Linked DNA regions of Pontimicrobium sp. SW4. The protein of the gene in region 1 interacts with the protein of each later gene in a pairwise test. Links are inferred from orthologs where the notes say so. Each region holds a gene or a part of one and is shown on either strand. Other genes may lie near its edges.

What was found.
Region 2: the proteins of rimP (region 1) and rpsL interact in binary tests that used the Escherichia coli proteins (3 or more experiments, as listed by UniProt). The link is inferred for Pontimicrobium sp. SW4 from one-to-one orthologs.

The regions. Positions count from the first base shown.
Region 1 is NZ_CP157199.1:2,838,890-2,855,169, reverse strand. The notes cover bases 13,377-16,280. They hold rimP (ribosome assembly cofactor RimP), read left to right. Parts: upstream 13,377-14,549; coding sequence 14,550-15,011; downstream 15,012-16,280. Other genes in these bases: nusA (transcription termination factor NusA), read left to right, coding at 15,024-16,256; ABGB03_RS13095 (DUF2723 domain-containing protein), read right to left, coding at 13,377-14,142. In the rest of the region: ABGB03_RS13135 (hypothetical protein), read right to left, coding at 219-506; ABGB03_RS13130 (N(4)-(beta-N-acetylglucosaminyl)-L-asparaginase), read right to left, coding at 750-1,748; ABGB03_RS13125 (GH92 family glycosyl hydrolase), read right to left, coding at 1,753-4,080; ABGB03_RS13120 (sugar MFS transporter), read right to left, coding at 4,073-5,386; ABGB03_RS13115 (GH92 family glycosyl hydrolase), read right to left, coding at 5,391-8,318; ABGB03_RS13110 (metallophosphoesterase), read left to right, coding at 8,550-9,776; ABGB03_RS13105 (thioredoxin family protein), read left to right, coding at 9,921-10,217; ABGB03_RS13100 (polysaccharide deacetylase family protein), read right to left, coding at 10,198-10,839; more of ABGB03_RS13095, read right to left, coding at 10,840-13,376.
Region 2 is NZ_CP157199.1:2,374,960-2,391,245, forward strand. The notes cover bases 1,125-4,034. They hold rpsL (30S ribosomal protein S12), read right to left. Parts: upstream 2,812-4,034; coding sequence 2,437-2,811; downstream 1,125-2,436. Other genes in these bases: fusA (elongation factor G), read right to left, coding at 1,125-1,932; rpsG (30S ribosomal protein S7), read right to left, coding at 1,939-2,415; ABGB03_RS11175 (hypothetical protein), read left to right, coding at 2,982-4,034. In the rest of the region: more of fusA, read right to left, coding at 1-1,124; more of ABGB03_RS11175, read left to right, coding at 4,035-4,682; ABGB03_RS11180 (SusC/RagA family TonB-linked outer membrane protein), read left to right, coding at 4,801-7,965; ABGB03_RS11185 (SusD/RagB family nutrient-binding outer membrane lipoprotein), read left to right, coding at 7,979-9,427; ABGB03_RS11190 (SusC/RagA family TonB-linked outer membrane protein), read left to right, coding at 9,659-12,748; ABGB03_RS11195 (hypothetical protein), read left to right, coding at 12,817-14,283; 23S rRNA (guanosine(2251)-2'-O)-methyltransferase RlmB, read left to right, coding at 14,364-15,098; ABGB03_RS11205 (rhomboid family intramembrane serine protease), read right to left, coding at 15,095-15,841; ABGB03_RS11210 (replication-associated recombination protein A), read left to right, coding at 15,939-16,286. UniProt on the Escherichia coli protein: With S4 and S5 plays an important role in translational accuracy. Interacts with and stabilizes bases of the 16S rRNA that are involved in tRNA selection in the A site and with the mRNA backbone.

The DNA.
Region 1 (16,280 bases):
TTTCATGGATGTTATTTGGATTGCAATTTGTATTTTTCGCCATTAAATAATTTGAAATGAATAACTACTCAATAGCCATTCATGGAGGCGCTTGAACCTTCGTAAAAGGTCAATGATTCCTGAATTATGTAGATTAAAATAACCAAATTATAAATAAAAAGCCTCTGAATTTTCAGAGGCTTTTTTTGCTATTTGACTATTTAGTTAAAATGAAAAATTTAACTTATTACAGTAGCTTTACGCTTTAACTGTAAGCTCTTTATATATGCCTTAACGCTAATAATATCGTTACTCTTTTTAAAGTTAAGGTCTAAGTTTTGTCTTTTTGGATTAATTGTTATAGGATCAACTCTCTTAATAGCAAGCTCTTGAAAGATTTCAGATTTAACATCGATTTCAGCTATTACCTCAGTTTTAACTTCGGTTTTTTCAATCTTAATATCGCTTTGTGCAGAAGCGAAAAAAGGAACGATTAAAAATGCTATTACTATTAATACTCTGTTCATAACTTGGGGTTTGATTCTGAGACAAAGTAAAGACACACAATGAGTTAGTTTTCTAAATTTTTGTCGAAATGCAAAGAAAACTAGTTTAATTGTATCATTTTGAGCAAAACATCGATGAAGTGCGTTTTTTGCTATTGCCGTTAATCTTAGTAAATGCACATTTGGTCGTTAATAGATGTAATTTAACCATTCATCGAATTATAAACATATCACAATTGTAGGAATAACACTATAAATGAAAACTTACGCTTTATTATAATAATCTGATGGGATATTTTTATTTTCACCATCATGATATTTCATATATGTAAATCCTTTGTGAATGCAATAAGATCCTATTTCACCTAATTTATTCATTGCTAGATATGCAATTTGGAAATCTTTATAACGATTATCTTTAGAGACAATCCTACTAATAGCTTCTTCGCACGCTTCCTGTGGTGATTTTCCCTGACGCATTAATTCAACAATTAAAAAGCTACCGACAGTTTTTACAACTTCTTCACCCATTCCTGTGGCAACAGCACCACCAATTTCATTATCTATAAACAATCCAGACCCAATTATTGGTGAGTCACCAATTCTCCCTTTCATTTTATAAGCCAATCCAGAAGTGGTGCATGCACCAGCAATATTTCCATCTTTATCCATGGTAACCATACCAATAGTGTCGTGATTTTCAATATTAATAATTGGTTGGTATTTAGAAGTTTCTTTCCATTTTACCCATGCTTCTTTTGATGTTTCTGTTAAAAGTTCTTCTTTTTTAAATCCTTGTGTATAGGCAAATTCTTCAGCACCTTTTCCAGCTAGCATTACGTGAGGCGTATCTTCCATCACTTTTTTGGCTAAAGCTGCAACGTTAGTAATATTCTCAACACATAGCACAGAACCACAATCACCATTAGAATCCATAACGCATGCATCAAGCGTAACGTTGCCATCTCTATCTGGTGCGCCGCCTTTACCAACGGTTGTATTTTTTATATTTTCTTCTTCAACTGCAACACCTTCTATGGCTGCATCTAAAGCCGATAAATTTTTTGATAATGCCTCACCTGCTTTGGCATTAGCTTCTGCAAATCCCCATGTACAAATAGCAATAGGGAATTTTGATTTGTCAATTGATGTGACTTCGCTTGAAGATGATTTTTCTTGTTCATTACAAGCTATTGCCGAAGCTCCTACTGTAATGCCAACTCCTGTTAAGGATGCGTTTTTTATAAAGTTTCTACGTTTCATAATATTATTTTTTTGGTTGATTTGACATTTCGAATATGATTTCACCTCCATTCATAATATCCAAATGCGACAATAAGTTGTCTTTTAAGGCTTTTCCATTTATAGAAACGCTTTGCACATATACATTGTCTTTGCTTTGATTATTGGCTTTAATAGTTAAAGTCTTTCCATTGTCTAAATGGATTTTAGCTTCTTTCAATGAAGGACTTCCTAAAGCATAATCAGCAGAGCCAGGTGTTACAGGATAAAATCCTAAACTACTAAAAATGTACCAAGCACTCATTTGTCCTGCATCGTCATTACCACACAAACCTTCAACAGTTGGACCATACATAGTGTCCATAATCATGCGTACACGAGATTGGGTCTTTTCAGGATGACCTGTCCAATTGTATAAATAGGGAATATGATGTCCTGGTTCGTTGCCATGCACATAATTGCCAATTATTCCATCACGAGTAATATCTTCGTGTTTTTCAATATATTTTTCATCGATGTCCATTGTGAATAAAGAATCTAAATGTTGAGTGAAGCGTTCTTTGCCTCCCATCATATCAACCATTTTATCAATATTTTGTGGCACATATAAGCCATAATTCCATGCGTTACCTTCAATAAAGCCTTGTCCATGTGTGTCCATTGGGTCAAAGTTTTTTCTGAAATTTCCATCCGAAAGCTTTGGTCGCATATACCCAATTTTTGGGTCGTAAACATTGTTGTAATATTCTGAACGTTTCATGAATTTTTCTTCCGTTGAAGTATTTCCAACTTGTTTTGCCATTTGGGCAATACACCAATCGTTATAGGCATACTCTAAGGTTTTTGAAACAGATGAATGACTTAAATCGTCTGGAACATATTTGTAATCGATATATTCTCCTAATCCATCAAAATATCTAACATTTGCCGTATTTACTGATGCTTGTAAAGCGCGTTCATGGCTAAAATCACCTACGTTTTTTGCCATTGCATCAGCAATCACTGAGGTAGCATGATAGCCAATCATACACCAATTCTCATTAGCATAATGCGACCAAATAGGTAGCATGTTATGAACACTTTCATCGTGATGAGCTAACATGCTTTTTATCATGTCATTGTTGCGTTCAGGTTGTGTGATGTTAAACAAAGGATGTAGCGCGCGATACGTATCCCAAAGTGAAAAAATAGTGTAATTGGTAAACCCTTCTGATTGATGGATATTTTGATCTAGTCCACGATATTGTCCATCTACATCTTCGTATAAAATAGGAGATAGATTGGTATGGTACATGGCAGTGTAAAACGTTGTTCTATCGGCCTCTGTTAAAGTCTTTACTTCAATTTTAGAAAGTTCTTTATTCCATTTTTCTTTGGTTTCTTCTTTGGTTTTCGCAAAATCCCAATGTGGAATTTCAGCCTCCAAATTCTTCAATGCTCCAGCTGAACTTACTGGAGATAAGGCAAATTTGACATTGATTTTTTCACCTTCTTCTGTGTCAAAATTAAAGTAAGCACGAATATCCTTTCCTGCCATTTCTGGGAAATTTTCATCTTGCTTGAAGCGTCTGTAAAACCCATCGTATTTAATCTCATCGTATTTTTTGTGGCCATAGCTTTTAAAAGGTTTAGAAAACTGCATCGCAAAAAACACTTTTTTGGTTCTTGCCCAACCTTTAGTTTGTCTATATCCTGTAATAAGGGAATCATTTTCTACACGAATAAAGGTCCACACATTTTTATTGTCGTGATGATACACGTTGTAAACCAAATCTAAAATAATGTGTGCATCATCAGATTCCGGAAAGGTATATTGATGAAATCCTACGCGTTCGCTTGCCGTTAATTCGGCTTTTATATTATAACTATCCAAATTTACTTTGTAATAACCTGGAGAGGCCTCTTCATTATCATGTGAAAATACAGAGTAAAAGCCTTTGTTACCTTGCTCTGTTTCTAATGGATCAAGTACCAAATTCCCAATAGTTGGCATAACTAGGAAATCTCCTAAATCGGAATGGCCTGTACCACTAAAATTGGTGTGTGCAAATCCAATTATAGTCGAATCACGATATTGATAACCTGCACAATACTCATAGGTTTCAGTATTATAACTACCATTTTCATTATGCATGACTTCAAAGTTGGTTTGCGGACTTAATTGTACCATTCCAAAAGGCGCTGTTGCACCTGGAAAAACATGTCCCATTTTACTGGTGCCTATGAATGGATTAACAAATTGCGTATAATCGGTTTCAGATGAATTTGTTATTATTTTTTCAACAGAAGCGGTTTCATTTTTGCAATTGAAAACAATTCCAAGTAATAGGATGAATGCAATTTTTTTATGCATGTTGAACAGATTTTTTTGAATTTCTATAACCAAACCAGAGTATGTATGAGTAACAGATGATAATAAAGAACAAAGCTGTTTTAAATCCTATTTGATCTGTTAAATAACCATACAGAGGTGGAATTAATGCGCCACCAACAATAGCTGTGCATAACAATCCGGAGCCTTTAGGCTTTAATTCGCCAATACCATCAATAGATAAAGTAAAAATGGTTGGGAACATAATGGAATTAAATAATCCTACTGCCAAAATACTCCACATACTCACCAAACCAGTTGTGCTAATAGAAATAAGAATCAAAAGAATAGCAATGGTTGCGAATATACCAAGGACTTTACCTGGCTTCATTATTCGTGTGAGATATGAGCCTACAAAACGTCCAATCATTGCTCCGGACCAATAGAAGGTCACAAATACGCCAACAATGGCTTTATTGTCATTTTCAGTTATACCTGAATTAAGAATACCTTCAGCAATAGATTTCATCAATCCATTTTCCTTAATGACGTCTACCAAATTCATATCTAAAAAGTAGTTCACTAAATAACTACCAATGGCAACTTCGGCACCTACGTAAAAGAAAATACCAAGCACACCGAGCATTAAATTTTTATTTTTAAAAGCTTCAGCATAGGTTCCTGTTTCGGTTTCGCTTATCATTTTTGGGAGCTTTGCAAAAAGAAAAACGACTGCAATGAGTCCAATAAACAAAGCCAATCCTAAAAAGGGCGTTTGTACCGCAGAAGCTTCGGAAGCTAAATAGCTGTCTTTTGCTATTTCGGTTAAAGCCGCAATTTCATCTTCGGTTTTTATGGTGTCACTCAAAATAAATAAAGCACCAACTGCAGGAGCAATGGCCGTTCCTAGGGAGTTGAAAGCTTGTGATAAGTTTAAACGGCTTGAAGCACCATCTTCACTACCTAAAACCGCCACAAACGGATTGGCAGCCACTTGTAAAATGGTCATACCTCCAGCTAAAATAAAATAAGCTAACATGAAAATTCCAAATACACGATAGGAGGCTGCAGGATAAAATAATAAACAACCAGCTGCCATCGTTAATAAACCAAGAATTATCCCTTTTTTGTACCCAATTTTAGATAAAATATAACTTGCTGGAATAGACAGCAAGAAATAGGCTCCAAAAAAAGCAAATTGGACTAAACCTGCTTGAAAGTAGGTTAGTGTAAATAGCTCACGCAATCGCGGAATTAAAGAATCGACTAAAACCGTTATAAATCCCCAAAGGAAGAATAGTGTGGTTAGCAGAATGAATGAGGAACGATAAGATTTTGGTTGGTTCATGTTTTTAATTTATTGTTATTTCATCTACAAACAACCAGCTTCTTCCATCATGTTCATAGCCTAAATGCCATTCAGGAAGTTGTCCTAATTTTTTTGCGATGAGTTTTACATAACGATACTTGCTATTTGATAGTTTAAATTCAACTTTTTTTATATCAACTTCATCAGATGGTGTAATCTCTTCAAATTTAAAGTTCCCAATGGATTTGAAATTTTTTCCATCCTTTGAAACTAGACATTCAACTTCAGTTGGATAAAATATCCATGAGCGTTGGTCCTTTAAAAAATTGACTGAAATGATATTGATTGGTTTCTCACTTCCCAAATCAACAGTCGCAACTATGTCTTCGTCAAAATAGCCTTGCCAAGTTCCAGTTCTAAAATCCCTTGCGCCAACGATGCCATCAATTAGTGCATCATCGCCGCCAGCATTATACTGGTTAGCGTATTCGGTTTCTAATGTAATAGAAATGTTTGGGTCTATTTTGTAAAATTGAGTGCTTATGGTAGAACTTTTGACGCCTTCCTTTTCAGAATAAACACTTAATGATGTAGGTTCAGAAATAGTAAAAGGTACTTCATACTTTCTATAATCATCTTCTCCGAGTTTGTAAAAAATAGTTGCGTTTTTGTCTACATTTTCAAGAACAACTTCTGTTTCGCCTTTAAAAGCTACATCACCTTTTGCAATAAAAGGCGCTGGAATAATTAAGTGGTCTTTGATTTCGGTTTTAGGCTCTTGACCTTCTTTAGTTCCCCAACTTGAAGGCGTATTTGTCATTTGAAATTCTAAGGTTCCGCCTTCAACAACTTCATTATGATATATGAATGTTCTTTCTAAAGGTTTTCCATTTAGAGTGGCACTTTCAATGTATTTATTCGAATCACTAATATTATGAGCCACAATAGTAAATTGCTGGTCATTTTCTAAGTTAATAGTAGCTTTAGGAAATAATGGTGTACCTATAATGTATTGGTTCGATGCAGGTGTAACGGAATAAAATCCCATAGAACTCAAAATATACCAAGCGCTCATTTGTCCGCAATCTTCATTTCCCGAAATTCCGTCAGGAGCATTTTGATACAATTCGGTTAAAATTTGATGAACACGCTCTTGTGTTTTGTGAGGCTTATTCACAAAATTGTATAGATAGGCCATGTGATGACTTGGCTCGTTACCATGCGCATATTGCCCAATTAAACCTGTTATATCTGCTTGGTCACGTCCAGAAGTTTCAGCTTCAGCAGTAAATAATTCATCTAGATTTTCTTCTAATTTATCCTTTCCTCCAAGCAAATCCATAAATCCTGAAATATCTTGAGGCACATAAAAACTATATTGCCATGAATTGGCTTCGGTATAATTAAAATTCACTTCGTAAGGGTCGAAAGGTGCAAACCAAGTATTTCTGAAACGACCTCTCATAAACTGTGAGGCTGGGTCAAAAATGTTTTTGTAATACTGTGCCCTTTCAGAGAAAGTTTTATAATCATCATCTTTGCCTAAATCTTTTGCCATTTGAGCAATGGTCCAATCATCGTAAGCGTATTCAAGGGTTTTAGACACCGACTCACTTTCAAATTCTACAGGAATATAACCAAGTGATTTATAAGACTCCAGACCTAATTTATCTTGATTAGCCGAGTGCTTCATGGCTTCAAAAGCTTTATCAATATCATAACCTCGTAATCCTTTTAAATAAGCATCTGCAATGACTGGGACTGCATGATAGCCAATCATACAACCTGTATAACAAGCTGATAAATCCCAAATAGGCATGATGCCACCTTCGTCATATTTTGCTAAAAACGTATTGATAAAATCATTCGTTCTGTCTTGTTCAATAATCGTATATAATGGATGTGCAGCTCTGTAGGTGTCCCAAAGTGAAAAGACTGTGTAGTAATCAAAATCTTTAGTTTCATGAATTTCTAAATCCATACCTCTATATCTGCCATCCACGTCTTGGTATAGATTTGGAGCAATACTCACATGATACATCGATGTGTAAAAGTTGGTTTTATAATCATCATTATCACTTTCAACCACAATTTTTTCGAGTTGTTGTTCCCAAATGTTTTGAGCTTCGGTTTTTACTTGTTCAAATGATTTTCCATCGAGTTCATCCCTTCGGTTTTTACGAGCACCTTCTTCATCAACAGGTGAAATACCAACTTTGATTTCAAGGATGTTACTTACTGAGGGGTCAAACTCAAAAGCTACTTTTACTTTTTTTCCTTCATTAACATCGTTGAGAAAAGTCATGTTTTTAAAGGGTCTCGAAAACTCCATATTGAAAAATAGATATTGATCTGTAGCCCAAGCTTTGGAATGTCTGTGCCCTCCAATTTCTGTGTTCGAATACATGTTTACTTTAGAGTCTAGTACTTCATCACGATGTTCTAAATCTAGTATCACAATTTGTTTAGAACCTTCTGAGAATTGGTATTTCTGAATACCACTTCTTTTTGAAACAGTGAGTTCAACACCAATTTGTGTGGAGTCTAGATACACTTTGTAGAAGCCAGGTTCTGCCACTTCATTGTCATGACTAAAATGAGCACGATAGCCTTTTTCCCCATCAGCACCATCATTGAAAATAACTTCGTTTGTTGGCATTAAGAGAATATCACCATAATCGGAAACTCCTGTGCCACTTAAATGTGTATGTGAGAAACCGTAAATGTAGCTATCGGAATAATGATAGCCTGAGCAACCATCCCATCCATCTAAACGTGTATCTGGAGAGAGTTGCATCATGGCAAAAGGCAAGGTTGCTCCTGGATAGGTATGACCATGGCCTCCTGTTCCTATGAATGGATTGACATAAGAGATAAGGTTTTTGTCTTTTTTTGCAGAAGGAATATTTGTTTTTTCTTGACAACTAGATAATATCAGGATAAAGCAGAGGGAGGAAAAAAATTGTTTCATTAGTGTTTTTTGAAATAGAAGTTGAAAGATAATAAAACTTAGCTAATCTTAAATAAAAAAAAGCAAGGTCAAAAAAGAATATTGGGTGTCAGTTGATAGAAAAAAATAATACTTTTAACTGTCATGTTTTCAGTTTGCAACTCTTTATGATCTGATATTGTTAATGTTTGCTAAAAGGGTTATTAAAAATAAGTTTTGGAGTTATTTTTGTACTGATAAGGAAAAGATAAAATGATAAAGTGGTTAATTTTTGTTGCAATCTATACAATAGTAGATTTTTATGCTTTTCAGGCAATTAAAACCGTAACAAAAAATAAATGGATACATTATTTTCATGTTTTGGTATCTATTATTGTTGTTGGAAACTTTATCTATCAATTTACACAAACTAGCGATGGGAGGGTTTTATCTCTAGAAAAAAGTTATGCTTTTGGGTTTTTATTAACGCTTTTGGCTTTAAAAATAGTCGTAGTACCTATTATGTTTAGTGAAGATATTTTTCGAAGTGTTTTAGCTATATATAATAAAGTGTTTTCTACAAACAAGAATTTTTATTTACCATCACGCCGAAAATTTATTAGTCAGCTAGCCTTAGGTCTTGCTGCTATACCATTTACATCGCTTTTATATGGAATGTATAAAGGTAAATACAATTTTAAAGTATTAAAATACACTTTATATTTTGAAGACTTACCTGAAGCTTTCGATGGTTATAAGATTACCCAAATAAGTGACCTTCACAGTGGTAGTTTTGATAATAAAGAAAAGGTTTCTTACGCTGTAGATTTAATTAATGAGCAACAATCGGACACTATTTTGTTTACTGGAGATATGGTTAATAATAAAGCTATCGAAATGCTGCCTTGGAAAGACACTTTTAAAAAGCTAAAGGCCACAGATGGTATTTATTCAGTTTTAGGAAATCATGATTATGGTGATTATGTAGATTGGGATTCAGCCGAAAAAAAGCAGCAAAATTTAGAAGACTTAAGAAACATTCAAAAAGATATAGGGTTTGATTTAATGCTTAATGAAAGTCGATTCATTGAAAAAAACGGACAACGAATTGCGATTGTTGGGGTCGAGAACTGGGGGAAAGGATTTAAACAAAAAGGCGATTTAAAGAAAGCAAGTGAAGGAGTAGATAGTCATGATTTTAAAATATTAATGAGTCATGACCCTTCGCATTGGGAACATCAAGTTATAGATGACGATTATCATTATCATTTAACCTTAAGTGGTCATACGCATGGTATGCAATTTGGTATTGAAATCCCAGGATGGATTAAGTGGAGTCCAGTAAAATGGCGTTATAAATATTGGGCTGGAATTTATAAAGAAGCAGGTCAATATATTAATGTAAATAGAGGGTTTGGAGTTTTGGCATATCCTGGACGTGTTGGTATTTGGCCAGAAATAACAGTAATAGAGTTAAAAAGGGGTGTAAATAATGTGTAATTGTACGGAAATATTATATTTACTACGAAAATACTTATTTTTATAAATAAGTAAGAGTGAACTTAATAGAATGCTTGATTTAAAGCATAGTATAAAAAAAATACGTAGGTTTGTATAAGCACATTTGATTTAAAACTTTAAAGTATGTCAAAGTTTGGTGAATTAATAGATGTAAATATTCCAGTTTTGTTAGATTTTTTTACAGAATGGAATGAGCAATCTGTATCAATGCATGCAGTTTTACGTGACGTAGCTGCTGCTTTAGGAGATAAAGCCAAGGTTATTAAAATTGATGTTGAAAAAAATCAAGACCTTGCAGACGCTTTACGTATTAAGGGATTGCCAACCTTAATTATTTACAAAGATGGTGAGATGAAATGGCGTCAAAGTGGCGAGCAAGATGCCAATACTTTAATAGGTCTTATCCAGGAATACGTTTAAACGTAAATCCCTTTTCTGTAAAATATTCTAATATTTTTGGAAGTATATATTTCATGTTTTTAGAAGCTTTAACACTATCATGTAATACAATAATACTTCCTGATTTAGCATGATTTACAACGTTTTTTAAACATATTTCTTCAGTTAGAGAATTATCCCAATCTATCGAAAGCACATTCCACATAACAATTTTATACGCTTGCTCTTGAAGCTTATTTATTTGTTTTGGATGTATTTGTCCATAAGGAGGTCTAAATAGTTTTTCGCTTTTATAATTCTGTGTTTTAAAGGCTTTCTCGCAAAGAACAATTTCATCAAGATAATCCTTAGTTTTTGTTTTCCATCCTTTTACATGATTATAAGTGTGGTTTCCTATACCATGACCATCTTTAACTATTTGTTGAAATATATTAGAATGTTGTTCTACATTTTTTCCAATACAAAAAAATGTTGCTTTTGCGTTAAACTGTTTTAATGTCTCCAATACCCAATGAGTGATTTCTGGTGTTGGACCATCATCAAAGGTTAAATACATATCCTTTTTTGATGTGGATATGTTCCAAGTCAATGTTGGGAAAAGTGCCTTAACAACCTTGGGAGTTGTTATTGGAGTAAAGTTCATTTATTCATTACTATCAATAGGAACAATGGTTGTATCTGTTGGGATATCTGCGTCTTGTCTGTCAAACTCTTCAGTTTCACCAGTAAATAATCTAATAAAGTTATTATACTTTTGCATTTCAGCTTCTACAAATGCTTGTTCTTCGTATCGCATTAACACATCTATTAATCCCCTATATCTAGCTATATCAGTAGATATTTCATCAATATATTGCGTTTGTTTTTCTTGAGATAAAGCACTAAAATAAGTTAAGCTTTCTTGATATTTGATGGAGACATCTTTGTATAATTGTCGCCCTTTATCATTAGCTTCAACTTCATAATAAGCACTAATAAATGGTTCGAGCAATGTGTAAAAACCAAACTCATCCACAGGCATTTTTTCCATAGCTAAATCTGCAATCTCTTCAGCTTTTTCTAATTCATCTTCATTAATAAGTGCTTCAATTAAACGTGCTAAATTACCACGATAAGAAATTCCATTTTTTCTTGTCTCAACATCATGGTAAATATCTTCTCCACTATTTCCCCAGCCCCAGTTTTTTACTTGTTCATACATTAAATCTGGATCAACTCGTCCCATATCAAAAGGATTAGCTCTATCAACAGGGGTTTTTATAGGGACTAATTTATAGCATAGTCCATCTAGCTGTAAATAGTCTTTCATCCAAATATAATCGTCATCACCAAAAGCACCACCTGTAAAATATATTGGACGTTCCCAATTGTTGTTGGCGACAATATCCAACATTAATAAGCGATTTTTATATAAGGCATTTCCAGTGATTGTTAAATCAATATACGGCACAATCTCGTCAGCGTCTTTAGGTTTTACAATGCCATTTTTTAGTACAGATTCCTTATCAACAGGAACTCTTAAGTGTCTTGTTGGGAGATAATTGGCTTCTAGATCTTGTGAGCGCATGATACTAGTATCCCAACCATCCTGTTGGGCTACATATTTGAATTTAGCTTTTGCATTATCACTGGTCACAAAATTTAAAGCTTCTTTTATATTTAATGACACCGAATCAGGAAGTTTTTGCTCTATTCTTAATGCATCTCTTGTTCCATATTTGTATTGGTCATGTGTTAATTGTGATGGAATAGGATCACTCTCGTAAGCTTTACGCTTCATTTGGTCTATATACCAATCTGTTTGAAACAAACTTGTATTCACGACTCTTACGTCCGTTCGTACGCCTTCAATTTCTTGTAAATACCATAACGGAAACGAATCATTATCACCAATACTAAATAAAATAGCATTTGGGGCGCAGGATTCCAGATATTTACGAGCCATTGAGTTTGCCGTTTCTTTTCCAGAACGATCATGGTCGTCCCAATTGTTTGCTGCTAAAATACCTGGTACTAAAATCAAGCATATTAAAGTTACAGCTGGTGCTAAAAGCTTATGTTTTGTGAATTTTGAAAGTAGATCGTAAAAAGCATAAGCTCCAAAACCAATCCATATAGCAAATACATAAAAAGATCCAACAACTGAGTAATCTCTTTCTCGAGGTTCAAATGGTCGAACATTTGTATAAACCTGGATAGCTAGTCCCGTAAACAGGAAAAAAACCAACATAATCCAGAATAATTTTTTATCGGAATTAAACATAAAGAATAAACCAATTAATCCTAAAATTAATGGTAAGAAGTAATAGGTGTTTCTCCCTTTATTATTTAAGACGTCACTTGGCAGATTATCTTGAGACATACCAAGATGGATTTCATCAATAAAATTGATGCCACTAATCCAATTACCGTGCATATCATATTTTCCTTGGATGTCATCTTGTCTTCCAGTAAAATTCCACATAAAATAACGCCAATACATGTAGCCTAATTGATATTCAAGCATATAGGCAATATTATTTAATAAGGATGGCTTTTCTATATCAAGGAGTTGCTGACCATATTGACTTAAAAACTGTGAGTATTGTTCATAATCGATTTCTCCATTTTGCACTCTCGATCTAAAATCATTTACCAAAGCTCTTACTTCATTACTCATCTGGTATTCAGGCTTTATTTTAAAGTCCAAAAACCCTGTATACATCATATAGTTTTCGGCATGTTCGCCGCTCCACATTCTAGGTAATATAGATGCATGTTCGGAATTGAAATTATAAGTAGCATTTTTATAATTATTTACAATCACGTATTTCCCCTTTTCTAAGTCTTTTTCATATTTAGGCTTATCGTCGCGATAAGGATTATTTTCGTCTTGTCCTGAATATTGCTCAGTAAACTGGGGACCATAAAACAAGTATGTTTTTGGATATTGTTCTAAGTTATAATAAGCTAGTAATTCTCTTGCGCTAGAAGGATTATTTTCATTAATAACAACATTGGCGTTAGCTCTAATTGGTAACATTAACCATGATGAAAAACCTAATATTACAAACGTTAAACATAAAATAGCTGTATTTATATGTTTGTACTGTTTTCTACGTGTATAGTTTAATCCATAGTATATAGCAGCTACAATTAATAGTCCTGCGATAATTGAACCAGAATTAAATGGTAGGCCAATACTATTCACAAAAAATATTTCTAAGGCACTAAAAAAGCGCAAAATATTTGGTGCCAACAACTTAAATATAAACAACAAAATAGCGACTACAGTTACATTTGCTAGTATGAAGTTCTTTATAGTAATTGTTTTATAATTTTTAAAGAAGTAAATAAGTCCAATAGCAGGTATAGTCAGTAAGCCCATAAAATGAACTCCAAATGATAAACCAACAATAAATGATATTAAAACAAGCCATCTATTCCCTCTAGGCTTATGCATATCTTGTTCCCAACGAAGACCTAAATAAAACATTAATGCCATAATCATAGTTGCCATGGCATATACTTCGGTTTCTACAGCGTTAAACCAAAAAGAATCTGTAAACGTAAATGCAATACTACCAACCAATGAAGCTCCAAGTATAGCTTGCCCTTGACTTAAAGACATGGTGTTGTTTTTAACAACTACTTTTTGTAGAAGTATCGATATAGACCAAAACATAAATGCAATAGTAAATGCACTTGCTGCAGCGCTCATCATATTAAGCATTAATCCAATTTGAGATGGCTCTAATGCAAATATTGAGAAAAAAGCTCCAAGCATTTGAAAAAAGGGCGCTCCAGGTGGATGACCAACTTGTAATTTTGACGAAGTCAGTATATATTCTCCAGCATCCCAGTAACTTACTGTGGGCTCTACGGTTAAACTAAACGTTATAAATGCTATTAAAAAAGCGATCCAACCTAAAATGGAATTCCATTTTTTGAAGCTGTTTTGTGTCATAATGGTTGTTTGTTACTAATGGCGAATTTAATAATAAAAATATTACACTAGGCTATTTTTAAGTAAACGTTAAGGGTTTCATATTATTTTCTTCTAAAAATACTTGTGCAAATAAAACTTTGTTATAAATTTGCAACCTCAAAATAAGAGAATGGCCTATGGTGTAACTGGCAACACGTCTGGTTTTGGTCCAGAAGAGTCTAGGTTCGAGCCCTAGTAGGCCAACAAAAATCCAACATTATGTTGGATTTTTTTGTTTCTAACAATGATCAGAACAAAGAATTAGCTTTTTGAGTAAATCGAGCAAAAACCCTTGTAAAAATCAATAATAATGTTGTATATTTGCAGCGTTGTAAGAAAAAAGAATAAATGAGGGGACGAGAAGTCCCCTCTTTTTATACTAAAAAATGTTCAAAGACACTGTTCAAACATTATTAAATGCTGCACTCGATGAAAGACAAGATTTGTTTTTATTGAGTTATGATATTTCAGAAGCAAACGCCATTAAGATAATTATTGATGGTGACAATGGGGTGCTTGTTGAAGATTGTATGTTTATTAGCAGAGCCATCGAGCATAATTTAGATAGAGAGGAACACGATTTTTCTTTAGAAGTGGCTTCGGCTGGAGCGACAACACCGTTAGGACATAAAAGACAATATAAAAAGAATATTGGCAGAACTCTAGAAGTGAAAACTAATGGAGAAAAATATGAAGGGGTTTTAAGTGAAGCTAATGAAGAAAACATTGTGCTTACATGGAAAGCCAGAGAGCCAAAAGCAGTAGGAAAAGGAAAAGTTACTGTAGAAAAAACAGTAGCATTACCTTATGAAAATATAACAGAAGCAAAAGTTAAGATAAAATTTTAATCCAGAATAATTATGGAAAATATTGCGTTAATTGAGTCATTTTCAGAATTTAAGGACGATAAACTAATAGACCGTGTCACCTTAATGGCGATTTTAGAAGATGTTTTTAGAAATGCATTAAAGAAAAAATTTGGTGATGATGATAATTTCGATATTATTATTAATCCAGATAAAGGCGATTTAGAAATTTGGAGAAATAGAATTGTGGTTGCAGATGGTGAAGTAGAAGAGCCAAATCAAGAAATTTCTTTAAGTGAAGCACGTAAAATTGAACCAGATTTTGAAGTTGGTGAAGATGTATCTGAAGAGGTAAAACTTATAGATTTAGGTCGTAGAGCTATTTTAGCATTACGTCAAAATTTAATTTCTAAAATTCATGAACATGATAATACGAATATCTATAAGCAATTTAAAGATCTAATAGGAGAAATTTATACTGCAGAGGTACATCATATTCGTCATAGAGCCATCATTTTATTAGATGATGAGGGCAACGAAATAATTTTACCTAAAGACAGGCAAATCCCATCAGATTTCTTTAGAAAAGGAGAAAATGTTAGAGGTGTTATTGAAAGTGTTGAGTTAAAAGGAAATAAGCCAGCAATTATTATGTCTAGAACTGCACCTATATTTTTAGAGAAATTGTTTGAGCAAGAAATTCCTGAAGTATTTGACGGTTTAATTACGGTTAAGAATGTTGTGAGAATCCCTGGTGAAAAAGCTAAAGTAGCAGTAGATTCTTATGATGACAGAATAGACCCAGTAGGTGCTTGTGTTGGTATGAAAGGCTCAAGAATACATGGGATTGTTAGAGAGTTAGGGAACGAAAATATAGACGTTATTAACTATACTAATAATTTACAACTATTTATTACAAGAGCTTTAAGTCCAGCTAGAATTACTTCAATCAAAATTGATGAAGAAACTAAACGAGCTGAGGTGATTTTAAAGCCAGAAGAAGTAAGTAAAGCAATTGGTAGAGGAGGACATAACATTAGATTAGCAGGTCAATTAACAGGTTATGAAATCGATGTATTTAGAGAAGGAGTAGAAGAAGATGTTGAATTATCTGAATTCTCTGATGAAATCGACCCATGGATTATTGAAGAATTAGCAAAAGTAGGCTTAGATACTGCAAAAAGTGTTCTAGAACAAGATGTGGATGATTTAGTAAAACGTACCGATCTTGAAGAAGAAACAATTAATGAAGTTGTTAGAATCCTGAAAGAAGAATTTGAAGAATAAAAAATTATTATATATTAGGTGTTT
Region 2 (16,286 bases), 460 kb from region 1 along the record:
ACTTACTTGACCTCTTCTTCTATTTAAATCACCAACGATATCACCCATGTTTTCTTCAGGAGTAATTACCTCAAGTTTCATAATAGGCTCCATAATTACCGCTTTAGCAGCTTTCGCAGAATTTTTAAATCCTAATTTTGCAGCTAATTCGAAAGATAATTGATCTGAATCCACATCATGGTAAGATCCATCTTTCAATGTCACTTTCATAGAATCTACTTCGTAACCTGCTAATGGTCCATTAACCATTGCCATTTTAAATCCTTTTTCGATTGAAGGGATAAATTCTTTAGGAACATTACCACCTTTAATAATAGATTCAAACTGAAGTCCAGTAACACCTTCATCAGCTGGCTCAATAGTAAATACAATATCAGCAAACTTACCACGACCACCAGATTGTTTTTTGTAAACCTCTCTATGATCTGCCGCAGCAGTAATAGCTTCTTTGTACTCTACTTGCGGTTGCCCTTGATTTACTTCAACTTTAAATTCGCGACGTAAACGGTCAACAATAATATCTAAGTGAAGCTCGCCCATTCCAGAAATAATAGTCTGTCCTGAAGCTTCATCTGTTCTTACTGTAAATGTTGGATCTTCTTCTGCTAATTTAGCTAAAGACATACCTAATTTATCAACATCTGCTTTAGTCTTAGGTTCCACTGCAATACCAATTACTGGATCAGGGAAATCCATAGATTCCAAAACAATAGGATGCTTTTCATCAGACATAGTATCACCAGTCTTAATATCTTTAAAACCTACTGCTGCTCCAATATCACCAGCTTCGATAAAATCGATGGCATTTTGCTTATTAGAGTGCATTTGATAGATACGTGAGATACGTTCTTTTTTACCTGAACGATTGTTCAAGATATAAGATCCAGCATCTAAACGACCAGAATAAGCTCTAAAGAATGCTAAACGACCTACAAAAGGATCGGTAGCAATTTTAAAAGCCAATGCAGCAAATGGTTCGCTTGCAGATGGCTTACGAATTTCTTCTTGCTCTGTCTCTGGATTAATTCCTACAATACCTTCTTTATCAATTGGAGAAGGTAAATAACGACATACAGCATCTAATAAGAATTGTACTCCTTTATTTTTAAATGCAGAACCACAAATCATTGGAATGATAGCCATATCCATTACGGCAGCTCTAAGCGCAGCGTGCACTTCGTCCTCTGTGATAGAATCTTCATCTTCCATGAATTTCTCTAACAAGTTCTCATCATAAGTAGCAACTTCTTCAATAAGTTTTGCTCTTAATTCGGCAGCTTCTGCTTTTAATTCTTCAGGAATATCGATAACATCAAAAGTAGCACCTTGTGTTTCATCATGCCAAACTATAGCACGGTTTTTTACTAAGTCTACAATACCTTTAAAGTCTGCTTCATCACCAATATTCATAACAATTGGCACAGCATTTGAACCTAGCATGTCTTTAACTTGCTGACAAACTTCCATAAAATTAGATCCTTGACGATCCATTTTATTTACAAATCCAATACGTGGCACTTTGTAGTTATCGGCTAATCTCCAGTTAGTTTCAGATTGTGGCTCAACACCATCAACTGCACTAAATAGAAATACTAAACCATCTAATACACGTAAAGAACGGTTTACTTCAACCGTAAAATCTACGTGACCAGGAGTGTCTATAATATTAAAGTGGTATCCTTGAGTTTCAGGTGTTGGTTGTGCATTTTCCAATGGAAACTGCCAAGTACAAGTTGTTGCTGCAGAGGTAATTGTAATTCCTCTTTCTTGCTCTTGCTCCATCCAGTCCATTGTTGCAGCACCATCATGCACTTCACCAATTTTATGTGAAACACCTGTATAATAAAGAATACGTTCAGTAGTAGTTGTTTTACCGGCATCAATATGCGCAGCAATACCTATATTTCTTGTGTATTTTAAATCTCTTGCCATATCGTATTAAAATCTAAAATGTGAGAATGCTTTATTCGCTTCTGCCATTTTGTGAGTATCTACTCTTTTCTTGACAGCAGCTCCTTCTTCTTTAGCTGCGGCTAATACTTCTGCTGCTAATTTTTGAGCCATAGATTTTTCGTTTCTTTTTCTTGAATAACTAATTAGCCATTTCATTGCTGTTGAAACTTTACGGTCTGGACGTATTTGCATTGGAATTTGAAATGTTGCTCCACCTACTCTACGACTACGTACTTCTACGTGAGGCATAACGTTTGATAAAGCATCTTTCCATATTTCTAAAGCTGTTTTTTCTTCGTCTGTGTTCTTTTCTTCCACAATATCAATTGCGTCGTAGAAAATTTTAAAAGCTACTGACTTTTTACCATCCCACATCATCATATTAACGAAACGAGTTACTAACTGGTCGTTAAATTTTGGATCTGGTAAAAGCGGTCTTTTTTTCGCTGCTCTTTTTCTCATGTCTTCTTCTTAAAGTTTAAATTACTTTTTAGGGCGTTTAGCACCATACTTAGATCTACGTTGCGTTCTACCTTCGACACCTGCTGTATCTAATGCGCCACGAACAATGTGATATCTAACTCCTGGTAAATCTTTTACCCTTCCACCTCTAACTAATACTATCGAGTGCTCTTGTAAATTGTGCCCTTCTCCTGGAATGTATGCGTTTACTTCGTTACCATTTGTTAACCTTACCCTTGCAACTTTACGCATTGCTGAGTTAGGTTTTTTTGGTGTTGTCGTATAAACACGAGTACAAACTCCACGTCTTTGAGGACAAGAATTTAAAGCAGCCGATTTACTCTTCTTAGTTATTTTGGCTCTTCCTTTTCTTACTAATTGTGAAATTGTTGGCATATATTTCTATATAATTTTATTAAACCCTCTCTTTAGAGGGCTGCAAAGGTAGAAATTTATATGAATAATTCAAATCTTAAATAATTAAATTTCAATCACGAGTGAAAATAAATTTTATCAAGATATTATTTGATGTTAATTTCCGTTAGTTTTATACTCAAAATTTTAGCTTGAATATCTTAAGACTTATTACTATTCTTTCCTTTTGTGGCATATTCTTTATTAATAGGGTACAGTCTCAAAACTTAAACTTAATAGTTTCTGGAAATTCTGATAACGAAACCAGAATTATTGATTCTATTGGATACAAGAAAGTATTTGTTAATTTTAAATTGCTACACGAAGAAATTGAAAACCTTAAAGATGGCTTGCAAAAAATTGGCTTTATTGAAAATCAAATTTTAGAAACAAATATAAAAGATGATTCTACATACCATAGCAATATAAGATTAGGCAAAAAATACAACACCATATATATACGCTACAATAAAAGTGATATCTATATAGATTATATTAAATCTTTATTAGAAAACTACAATGACTCTTATTTAAAAACTAGCATCACTAATGTTCCATACCTTCTTTCTAAGATAAATGCTTATTTAATTGAAAATGGATATCCATTTTCTTCTGTGAAATTAGACTATTTTAAAAAACATATTGACAATGAAAGCCTCGAAGCCGAATTAACAATAAAATCTAACGACGAAAGAACTATTGATAAAGTTGTGATTAAAGGCTATGAGAATTTTCCAAAATCTTATTTAAAACACTACCTAAAACTAAAACCTAAAAAAACTCTAAGTATAAATTCGTTAAAAGAAAAAGTTAAAATTTTAAATACATTACCATTTACAAACACAACTAGAGAACCTGAAATTTTATTTACTCAAGATTCTTCTACAGTATATTTATACTTAGAAAAACGCAAAAGCAATATTTTTGATGGCTTTTTAGGTTTTGGCACAAATGAAATATCTGGTAAACTTGAATTTGATGGTTATTTAGATTTAAAGCTCACAAATAACCTCAATTATGGTGAGTCCATTAATCTTATATACAAAAGCGACGAAAGCGAGCAGAAAACGTTTAATATAAATACTAAAGCACCATACATATTTAATTCACCAATAGGAGTTGAACTTAACCTTGAGATTTTTAAAAAAGATTCAACCTTTACAACTGTTAGTCAATCTGGTAATTTATTCTACCAAATTAATAATCAACAAATACTATATGCTGGTTTAGCTTCTATACAATCCAATAATTTATTAGAAAGTAACTCTTTATTAAATATTGAGGATTATAACTCAACCTTCTATAATTTACAATATCAAATATTTAAACCACAATACAATAATTTACTTTTTCTTAACAACTATAATTTTGATATTAAGTTAGCCTTTGGAGATAGAAAAAATAATGGAAATAAAGTCAATCAGACACTTTATGAAGTAAACACCTACAAAATTTTCAACTTAAATCAAAAAAACAGTGTTTATTTACGAATAAAATTGCAAGGGATTCAATCAGAAGATTATTTCGCAAATGAGCTTCTTAGATTTGGAGGTATAAATAGCATAAGAGGCTTCGAAGAAAATAGCCTATTAGCGACATTATACAGTTTTATTAACTTGGAATACAGATATAATCTAAGCTCTACAATATATTTACACACTATAACAGATGCTGCGTATCTCAATAATAGTATAGCAAACCTAAATGAAAAGCTATATGGATTTGGATTTGGAATTGGAATTCTAACCAAAGTAGGCTTATTAAAACTCAACTACGCAAACGGAAAAAATGAAAATCAAAAATTCAAGTTCTCAAACTCAAAAATTCATTTAAGTTTAAATGTCAAATTATAAAATAGTCATGATTTTCAATGATTAATTACAAATAAATTTGAAATTTTAATAAATAATAATTGGTTAATTAACTTTTTATTGTGATTTTTGGGCTTGACTAATTCAAATAAATTATAAAATGAAAACAAAGTTTAGTGGAATTTTAACGCTATTGTTAGCGTTTATTGTGCAAGTATCCTTTGCGCAAGAAAAAACTATTTCGGGAACTGTTTCAGATGAATCTGGAATGCCTCTTCCTGGGGTAAACATTATTGTAAAAGGAACAACTAATGGAACGCAAACAGATTTTGATGGTAACTATACCATTAATGCAAGTGCTGGTGATGTTCTTACTTTCACCTATGTAGGTCTTAAAACTGTTGAGCAAACAGTAGGATCTTCTAACACTATAAATGTAACAATGCAAGAAGATGCTGCGTTGTTAGATGAAGTAGTTGTTACAGCTTTAGGGATTAAAAGAGAAAAGAAATCGCTTGGTTATGCGCAACAATCAGTTGGTGGTGAAGAACTAGTAAAAGCAAAAGAAACTGATATTGCTGATGCTTTGGCTGGTAAAGTAGCTGGTGTCCAAATAGTAGGTAATAACAGTTCTACATTTGGAAACTCAAGCATTCGTTTAAGAGGTCAAACTGATCTTTTATATGTAGTTGATGGAGTTAGAGTGTATGCTATAAGTGACATTAACCCAGAAAACGTTGCAGATATTTCAGTACTTAAATCTGGTGCTGCAACAGCGCTTTATGGTCCTGATGGAAGAAGTGGTGCTATTGTTATTACAACAAAAACAGCTGAATCTGGTGTAGCTCAATTTCAAATTGATCAAGCTTTCACTATTAACCAAGTAACTAATTTACCTGAATATCAAAATGAATATGGTGGTGGATATAGCCAAACGTTTAACACGTTTACTTATAACCCTGCTACTGATCCTGCTGAATGGGCTGCTTTTGATGGACAACCTTATCCAGATTTCTGGGCAGATGAAAGTTGGGGTCCTAGATTAGACGGTACTTTAGTACGTCACTGGGATAGTTGGGTTCCTGGAACTCCAGAGTTTGGTGAATTAAGACCTTGGTCTCCAAGTAAAAATGATATTAATACTTTTTATGAAGACGCTTATACAAACAATACAACATTATCTTTTTCTAAAGGAGGAGAAGATTACAATATTAGAACGTCATTAACTTATGTTGAAGCAAACGGTATTATTCCAAATTCAAGCAATAAATCAACTAGATTTGCGCTTAATGCAACATATAATATCACAGAAAAATTTGAGTTTTTTGCTAACATAAATGTTGAAGATAGAGATATGCTTAATAACCCAGATCAAGGGTATGCTAACTTAGGATCTAACTTTAACCAATGGTGGCAAAGACAATTAGACTTTAAACGTTTAAAAAGATATGAGCGTAATGGTCAAGTAGTATCTTGGAATATTCGTGGCCCTAGAGATGCACGTCCTTTATATTGGGATATGCCTTATTTCCACTCATATGAAAACGATAACAACTATAGAAAAAATACATATTTTGGAAAAGTTGGTGGTACATATACCTTCAACGACAATTTCAATATTACAGCAGAGATTAGAAAAACTTTTAACTCATACAATACTGATGATAGAGGAACAACTAAGAGTTTATTAGACCCTGCTTTCTTTAGTGAAAGTCATAGTAGAAATGAAAGAATAGATTATTTCGCCATGGCAACTTATAGTGATGTAGCCTTAAATGGAGATATCGACTATAACGTTAATTTGGGTGTAGAAAAAATTCACAGAGATTTTAGAAGCTTAAATGCTAACACTGTTGGTGACTTAACAATTCCAGATTTTTATAATTTAGCTGGCTCTTTAGATCCTGTAGCTGCAAGTGGTGGTAAAAGGCTTCAAAAGAATGATGGTATTTTTGCCAAAGGATCGGTAAGCTATAAAAAATTCTTATATTTAGATGGATCGTATAGACTTGACTGGTCTTCTACTGCTAATCCAGAGGATAACAGAGTTGAAACACTTGGAGCTTCGGCTAGTTTCTTAGCACACGAAGTATTACCTAAAAATGATGTTGTAACCTTTGCTAAATTAAGAGTAGGTTATTCTGAAGCACCTTATTTCCCTGGCCCATATCTAACTCAAAATGTTTATACAGTTGGCTCTCTGTATCAAGGAAATGGTAGACTTGGTATTAATAGTAGACAAGAGAACCCAGACCTTAAAGGTGGTGTTAGATCAGAGTTTGAAGTTGGTACTGAATTCCGTTTATTTAATGGAAAAATTGGTTTAGACTTATCTTACTGGGATAGGACAGATGATCAACTACCAATAAATATTCCTTTAGATGGTGCAACTGGTTATTCTAATACAAATATTAATAGTGGTAAGCAAACATCTTCTGGTTTTGAAGTTGCATTATTAGGTGATGTAGTTAGAAATGATAACTTTACTTGGGAACTTGGTGTAAACTTTGCAACACTTAATAGATATGTAGATGCTTTATATCCAGGAATTGACTCTAGAGATTTAAGTACTTATACATCTAACATGAGACTTCAAGAAAGAGTTGGTGAAGAATGGGGTACTTTAATTGGTAGAGGTTTTGCATACGGTGCTAATGGCGAAATTATGTATCGAGCTGCTAGTGGTGGTCGTTATTTCTACAGTCGTCAAACAAACAAAAACTTAGGTAATGTATTGCCTGATTTTACTGGTGGTTTAACATCTAATATGACTTATAAAAACTGGGACTTAAGTTTAGGATTTGACTTCCAAAAAGGCGGTAAATACTACTCTAGAACTGAAAGATATATGGATCATTCTGGTTTATCTGCTAAAACGGCAGGTCTTAACGATAAAGGTAACCCAAAAAGAGACCCTGTAGCTTCAGGTGGTGGTGTACACATCGTTGGTGTATTAGAAACTGGTACAGATGCTAACGGACAACCAACATCAGATGGTACTGTTGTAGATGCTTATGTTGAAGCACAAGATTTATACAACCTAGGTAACTTAGGTAACATCTACGAAAACAACTTACACGATGCATCTTATATTAAATTAAGAAGTGTGAAGTTAAACTACAACTTCGAGAAAGATTTTGTAAGCAAGTTTAGTTTAACTGCTGCATCAATTGGCTTCTTTGCTAATAACGTTTGGTTAATTGATTCTGAACTTAATTGGGTAGATCCTTCAGAGCTTGAAAGACGAGGTGGAATAAACTGGGCTGAAGCTGGTACACTTCCTCAAACAAGATCGATGGGAGTTAACTTAAGACTAACATTCTAAAAAACTAAGAAAAATGAAGAATACAATAAAAAACATAGCATTATTAATATGCGTTACTATGTTCTTTAGTTCATGTGAAACTATTGATTATGGTACTACAAATGACAACCCTAGTGGGCCTACAGCCCCTGTGACTTCACAGTTGCTTACGTCTGCTCAGGCTTCTATACCAGCAATTGCTGTAGATGAAAAAGCTATTCTATATATGCAACACATTACTCAAGGACAATATCCTGGGTCATCTCGTTACGAAACGTTAACTGCAAGTTATAATGGTTGGTATACTGGACCTATGCAGAATCTAAATGAAATTATTAAACTTAACGAAGATCCTGCAACTGCGGCGGCGGCTCTAGCATATGGAGCTACAGAAAATCAATTAGCAGTTTCTAAAATATTAAGAGCATATTACTTGCAGTATATGACTGATAGATGGGGTTATTTGCCTTGGTCGGAAGCATTCCAAGGAGTTCAAAGCCCTCAACCAGCTTTTGATTCTCAAGAATCTATTTACAACTTTATGTTTGCTGAAGTAGATGCTGCATTAGCAATGATTTCTAGTGGAGCTGGACCTCAAGGCGATGTATTATTTGATGGAGATATGGACAGATGGGCTGCTTTTGGAAATAACTTAAAAGCACAAATGGCTATGAGAATTTCTGATGTAAATCCAACTTTAGCACAAACTAAGTTTGAGCAAGCTGTTGCCTCTGGAATGTTAATTACAGATAACGCTGATAACATTGAATTCAATTATGGGTCTGATGAAACAAGTGATAGTCCATGGGAAGATAACTTCCAAACTCGTGAAGATTATATCTTGTCTGTAACAATGATTGAAGAGCAAAGAGCTAACTTAGATCCGAGAATGTTTGAATATGCAGAAGAAGCTAGAGATAGTGTACATCCTTCACCTAACTTCCCAGGAGGGATAGATGCAGGTTATGTTGGAGCACCAAATGGAGCAGTAAATGGTAATGTACCTGATTACTCTTTCATTACAAGTGATATCATTTATGAGAAACAATTCCCATCTCCTTTATTTACTGCTGCTGAAACGCATTTCAAAATGGCTGAAGCTGCAATGAAAGGATGGAATGTTGGTGGTGGTACTGCTGCTGCACACTATGACTTAGGAGTTCTTGCTTCTATGGATTACTGGGGAGTAGATACAGCTGACGCTGCGGCTTATCTTGCTGCACACCCTTATGTTGGAATTGCAGAAATTGCTTATGAAAAGTGGGTAGCATTATATTTACAAGGACCTGAAGCTTGGGCTGAGTGGAGACGTTTAGATCTTCCTTTACTTACACCTTCGCCTTTTGCAAGTACACAACAGATCCCAACTAGAGATGCTTATGATGCAGCTATAGAAAGCAACAACAAAGCAAATTATGACGCTATGGTTGCTGCGCAAGGTGCAGATAACATTTACACTAAACTATGGTGGGATGTAAACTAGTTTATTAAAAAACTTTGTTTTATATAAAAAAGGCTCAACAAATTATGTTGAGCCTTTTCTTTTTTTACAAATAAATACAATTGTTAAACACATGTGTTGTAAAATATTTCAACTAAAAAGATATAATTTACAGGCTAGAAAGTTAAAAAAGTTAAAATAACCCTAATAATAATTGCTTTTTTAACTTTTTATTATGATTTTTGGCTTAGACTAATTCAAATAAAATATAAAATGAAAACAAAGTTTAGTGGAATTTTAACGCTATTACTGGCGTTTGTTGTGCAATTTACCTTTGCACAAGGAAAAACAATTTCGGGAACAATTTCAGATCAATCTGGAATGCCTTTACCTGGAGTTAACATTATTGTAAAAAACACGACTAACGGTACTCAAACTGATTTTGATGGTAATTATACTATTACTGCCAATGTTGGTGATGTATTAGTTTTTACCTATGTAGGATTAAAAACTGTTGAGCAAACTGTTGGAGCTGCAAATACGATTAATGTTACAATGGAAGAAGATGCTGCCGTATTAGACGAAGTAGTAGTAACTGGTGTGGCAGGAGCTACATCTAGAAAAAAACTATCGGTTACTGTAGCAAAAGTTAGTACTGAGCAAATTGAAAAAGTACCAGCTGGTTCTGCAGCTAGTGCGCTTCAAGGTAAAGTTGCTGGTGTCTCTGTAACAAACTTAGGTCGTCCTGGACAAGGAGCAACTCTTCTTCTAAGAGGTGCAGCCAATTTTTATGGTTCGCAAGCACCATTAGTATTATTAGATGGTGTATTTGTTGAAGGTGGTCTTGGAGATATAAATGTTGATGATATTGCATCTTTTGAAATTGTAAAAGGAGCATCTGCTTCATCTTTATACGGGTCAAGAGCTGGAAATGGAGTTATATCTATTACTTCTAAAAGAGGTAAACTTGGTAAATCTGAGATTACACTTAGATCAGAAGTTGGATTCTCTAAAATCAATAACTACATTGAAACTAACCAATCTCATGGTTACGAGCTAGCCTCAGATTGGGAACAATTTAAAGGGCAATACACAAAATATGAAGGTGTAACCTATCCAGCTGGTTACCAAGGTGTATGGGCTGCTTCAGGTGTAAACGCAGTTACTGGTGGTAGAATTGAATCTGCCGATGGTTATTCTGACAACCCTTATGGTGTATACAACAATTTTCAAGATGCATTCTTTAAAAATGGTATTAACACAACTAATTATGCTTCTATTTCTAGTGGTAATGATAAGTCTCGTGTATTCTTTTCTTCTGAAAACACAGAAGCTGAAGGTGTTTTAGAAGAAACTGATGGATATACTAGAAATGGTTTACGTTTAAATGCAGATTATTATTTTAATGACTGGATTAAATTTACAACGAGTAACGCATTCATAAAATTAAATGATAACTCTCCAGGTGGTGGAAATGACATTTATAGAACTATTGCAAGACTAGCACCAGATGCACAGCTATTTGTTGAGAACCCAGATGGGCAACCTTATTGGTATAAGCCAGATCCATGGGAATCTGAAATTAGTAACCCATTATATAATTTATATGTAAGAGACGCAAAAGCTAAGCAACAACGTTTCTTAGGGTCTTATAATTTAAACTTAAGATTAACTGATGCCGTTACTGCTGAATTGGAATATGCATTTGAAAGCAATAACTATCGTTTTACAAGGCATAATAAATATGAAACATATACAACAACTGGTGACCCTATAGGATTTGGTTACAGTGAAGGTTCTTTGAATAAAAACAGTTCTTTTGAGTTATCTCAAAAAGCGCAAGCAACAATAAACTATGCTAAAACTTTTGGTGACCTTGAAGTAAAAGGTAAATTAAGTTATTTATTAGAAGATAGAGCTTATGAACAAGTGTCTGCTTCTGGTCAAAATTATTTATTTAGAGGTTTACCTACTTTAGATAACTTTGCTAATGCAGATATATCTGCTTCTTCAGACCAAAATGCTGAAAGAGCACAAAACATGTTTGTAATTGGTGGTTTAGTATATAAAGATCGCTATATTATTGATGCCTTATTTAGACGTGATGGTTCTTCTTTATTTGGAGCTAATGAAAGATGGAACAACTATTATAGAGTTTCTGGAGCCTATAGAGTTACTCAAGATATAGAAATTCCAGGTGTTCAAGAATTAAAGTTAAACTTTGCGAGAGGTACTTCAGGACAACGTCCAGGATTCTCATGGCAATATGAGCAAACGGCTCTTGGTGGAGGTTCTTTATCAACAAATAGAATCAAAGGTAATCCAGATTTAAAACCGTCATTAACAACAGAGAATGAATTTGGTTTAAACGCCTCTTTCTTAGATAGATTTACTTTAGAAGCTGCATACTCTAATCAAGTGTCAACAGATCAGTTTATGCTTGTTAGTTTATTTGCTCCTGCAAATGCTGGAAAAAATAGACAATGGCAAAATGTTGGTGATTTGGAATCAAATACTATTGAGGTGTCTTTAAACTCTCAAATTATTGATACTCCAAATGTGAAATGGGACTTAGGTGTAAACTTTACAACGGTTGATTCTAAAATTACTAAGTTAAACGCTCCTGAACAACAAGTAGGGCCTAGCGGTTTATTCTTATTAAGAGAGGGTATTGAATATGGTTCTATGTATGGTAGACGTTTTGTTACAGACTTAGCAACTATGGCTAATCAACTACCTTCAGGTATGTCTATTGGAGATTATAGTGTAAACAGTGATGGTGTCGTTGTTGAAACATCTCAAATTGGTACTACTGGTGAAGCTGCAATTATTGAAGTAGATGCTAACGGGACTCCTGTTTTTGAAAAAATTGGTAATCAAAATGCAGACTTTAACGTAGGTATTGTATCAAATTTCAGCTATAAAAAGTTAGATTTCTATATGCTTTGGGATTGGAAACAAGGCGGTGATATTTATAACGTAAACGGACAATGGACTACTATTAGTGAGAGAAACGCAATTGTTGATCAAGCTGGTAAGCCAGATTCTGAAAAGAAAACCAGAGTATATTACGGTTCTCTATACGATGTTAACCAAAATAACGCCTTTTGGGTTGAAGATGGTAGCTTTGTAAAGTTAAAAGAGGCTTCTGTTTCTTATACATTTGACTCTAAACAAATTCCTTTCTTAAGTTCACTTAAAGTGAGTTTAATTGGTAGAAACCTTTTAACGTTTTCTGACTATAAAGGTTGGGATCCTGAAATTGCTAATTATGATGGTGGTACACAACAGTACTACAGTGTTGATTATGGTGTTTACCCTAACCAATCATCATACTCAATGTCAGTTCAAATTAAATTCTAAAAAAAATTGCAATAAGACGCAACCTTTTTAAAAAGGTTGCATCTTATTATAAAAACAAACATACTATTATGAAAAAAATAATTAACATATTTTCTTTAGCTGCACTATTAGCTTTTGGAGTGTCGTGTGACGACTTCTCTTCAGATTTAGGTGTAGATAACTTAGAAAATCCAAATGATGACATTTTAACATCTGATCCTGTTGCCTTAGCTGCAACTGCTGATGGTGTAGTAAGAAACTTATTTATGACGTCTCACAGTACAGCTTCGCCTGCTGCAGCATTTGCTACAATGGCGGACATCACTAGTTGCTCTTGGGGTAACTTTGGTATGAGAGATTTATCTAGTGAGCCTAGAGTAGCGTTTAATAATTCACCTGCTTACGGTAACAATGTTACAAGATCTTATTTTAATTCCATGTATTCAGTACTGTCTGATGCTAATACTTTAGCATTAGCAGTAGAAAATGGAACTGAGTTTGATAATCCTGAAAAAATTCTCACCATTGCAAAGTTTGCTCAAGCTACAGCTATTGCACAACTAGCAATAGTATTTGATCAAGTATGGTTATCTGACGAAACTGGTGTTGTAGCTGGAACTGGTCTTGAAGGTGCTTCAGACTATGCTACAGCAATGACCTTTGCTTTAAATAAATTAGATGAAGCTATTGCTATTGCTTCTGCTAATGGAATTACTTTTGATGAAGCTATCATCCCTGGTGGTGCTGGTGTAAATGCTGTTAAATACATGAACAGTCTTGGTGCTCGTTGGTTAGTGAGTAACGTAAGAAATAGTACTCAAAAAGCTTCAATCGATTGGAACAGAGTATTAACTTATACACAAAATGGTATTACTGAAGATTTTGAAATCTATATGGATGATGTTACTTGGTACGATTTAGTTCCAAAAACATATTTAGTATACCCAGGTTGGGCAAGAGTTGATATGAGAGTTATTAATATGATGGATCCTTCTACTCCTGCTTATTGGGAAGATGGTGTAACGTTTCAAGCTGAATCTACGTCTGCTGATGCGCGTTTAGCAACTGATTATGGTTACTTATCTTCTAATAACTTCCGTCCTGAAAGAGGTCAATATCACTACAGTAGCTATCGCTATAGTAGATATGATGACTATATCACGTATTGGACTATGAATGTAGTTGAATATTCAAAATCTGAGAATGATATGTACATGGCTGAAGCATTAGTAAACAAAGCTGCTCCAGATTTAGCTGGTGCTGCCGCTGTAATTAATGCAGGAACTAGAGTTACTAGAGGAAATTTGCCTCCTGTTGCTGCAGATGCTCAAGAGATTAAGGATGCTATTCACTATGAAAGAATGGTTGAGTTTGCATACACAGCTCCTTATATTGGGTTCTGTGAAATGAGAAAAGAAGATCTTTTACAAGCAGGTACTTTATTACATTTCCCTGTACCTGGAAGTGCATTAGAATCTATTCCTGCTGAATACTATACTTTAGGAGGCACAGAAGGTGTTGCTGGTGAAGATTATTCAACTGGTGGTTGGAGATAAGAAATAAAAGATATTTCATATAAGTTAACTCCTCTAAACAATGTTTAGAGGAGTTTTTTATTTTACCTACTTTTGCATTCATGGAAAAAGAAACAAAAATTTTTGGGATTAGAGCAATAATTGAAGCTATAAATTCTGGTGAAACAATTGATAAAGTCTTTATACAGAAAGGGCTCAAAGGCGAACTCTTTTTTGAGCTAGATAAGTTACTTAGAAAATACTCAATTAACACATCTTATGTCCCTCTTGAAAAGTTAAATAGGCTTTCAAACAAAAATCATCAAGGTGTTGTTGCACAAATTTCACCTATAGAATTTCATGATTTAGAGACATTAGTTTTAGATGTTATTGAATCTGGGAAAAACCCATTATTCTTACTGCTAGACCAAATTAGTGATGTTAGAAATTTTGGCGCCATTATTAGAACAGCAGAATGCACAGGAGTTAACGGCATAATTATTCAAAAAAAAGGAGGCGCTCCAATAAATGGTGATACGATTAAAACAAGTGCTGGAGCAGTTTTTAACATACCAATATGTAAAGTTGATCATATAAAAGATGCTATGTTTTATTTACAAGCATCAGGAATTAAAGTAATAGCTGCAACTGAAAAAACGAATGATACCATTTATGATGTATCCTTTGTAGAACCATGTGCTATTATCATGGGATCTGAAGGAAGAGGAATAAACCCTTCAGTTTTAAAATTAGTTGACGACAAAGCAAAATTACCAATGCGTGGAGAAATAGGTTCTCTTAATGTGTCTGTAGCTTGTGGTGCCTTTCTATACGAAGTAATTAGACAAAGACTTTAATCATTATTTCTGCGCCTAAGATGGTACGTTATTTTAAATCTAGGCTTATTATCCTCCTCTACTATTTCTGACTCCTCTGGTAAGTTTTCAATAAAATTTCCATTTTCATCAAAATGTTTTAAGAAAGGATCGTCATCTTCATTATAATTTGGTTGTTCCCAAGCATATTTTTTAGGCTTTGCAATCGACTTTCTGAACAATAATGCAAAAACAAATCCTATGATTAGTCCAGATAAATGTCCTTCCCAAGACACCTTTTCTTTAATTGGGAATACATACCAAATCATAGAACCATAAAGAAAGACAACCAATAGCGATAAAGCAATAAGTCTAAAATGCTTAGCAAAAATGCCTTTAAAAAGTATGAAGCTCATAAGGACATAAATCAATCCACTTGCTCCAATATGATAAGATGGACGTGCAATAAACCAAGTAAGTAAGCCAGAAAACAATATACCATAGCCTATAACTTTCCAGGAAATCTCTCTATAGAAATAAAAAAGAGCCACCGATAACACAAAGAGTGGAATAGAGTTATGATACAAATGCTCCATACTTCCATGAACAAATGGACTAAAAACAATGCCTTTTAAGCCACTTAAGGTTCTAGGGTATACTCCTAAATCATTAAAACTGAATCCAAATCTAACTTCAAACCAAAAAATCAACCATAAAATCATTACAAAAGCTAATGGAAAGCCAACGACTCCAGTTGTATATTTAAATTGATCTTGATTGTTCATGGTTCTTTTTAGTCGTTATTAATCAAATAACTAACCAAAGCTATTGATTATGAAACTTTGTCATTAAAATAATAAATAATTGACTTAATTTTACAATATGAATGAACCTTTAGCAGAACGTTTAAGACCAAAAATCTTAGAGGATTATATTAGTCAGTCACATTTGATTGGTACTAATGGCTCACTAACAAGTTCAATTAAGCAAGGAATTATTCCCTCTATTATACTTTGGGGACCACCAGGAATTGGAAAAACTACGTTAGCACACATCATTGCGAATGAATCTAAAAGACCTTTTTACACTTTAAGTGCTATTAACTCTGGAGTGAAGGATGTACGCGAGGTAATTGATAAAGCAAAACAAAGCGGAGGCTTATTTACTACAAAAAATCCAATTTTGTTTATTGATGAAATACATCGCTTTAGTAAATCGCAACAAGATTCT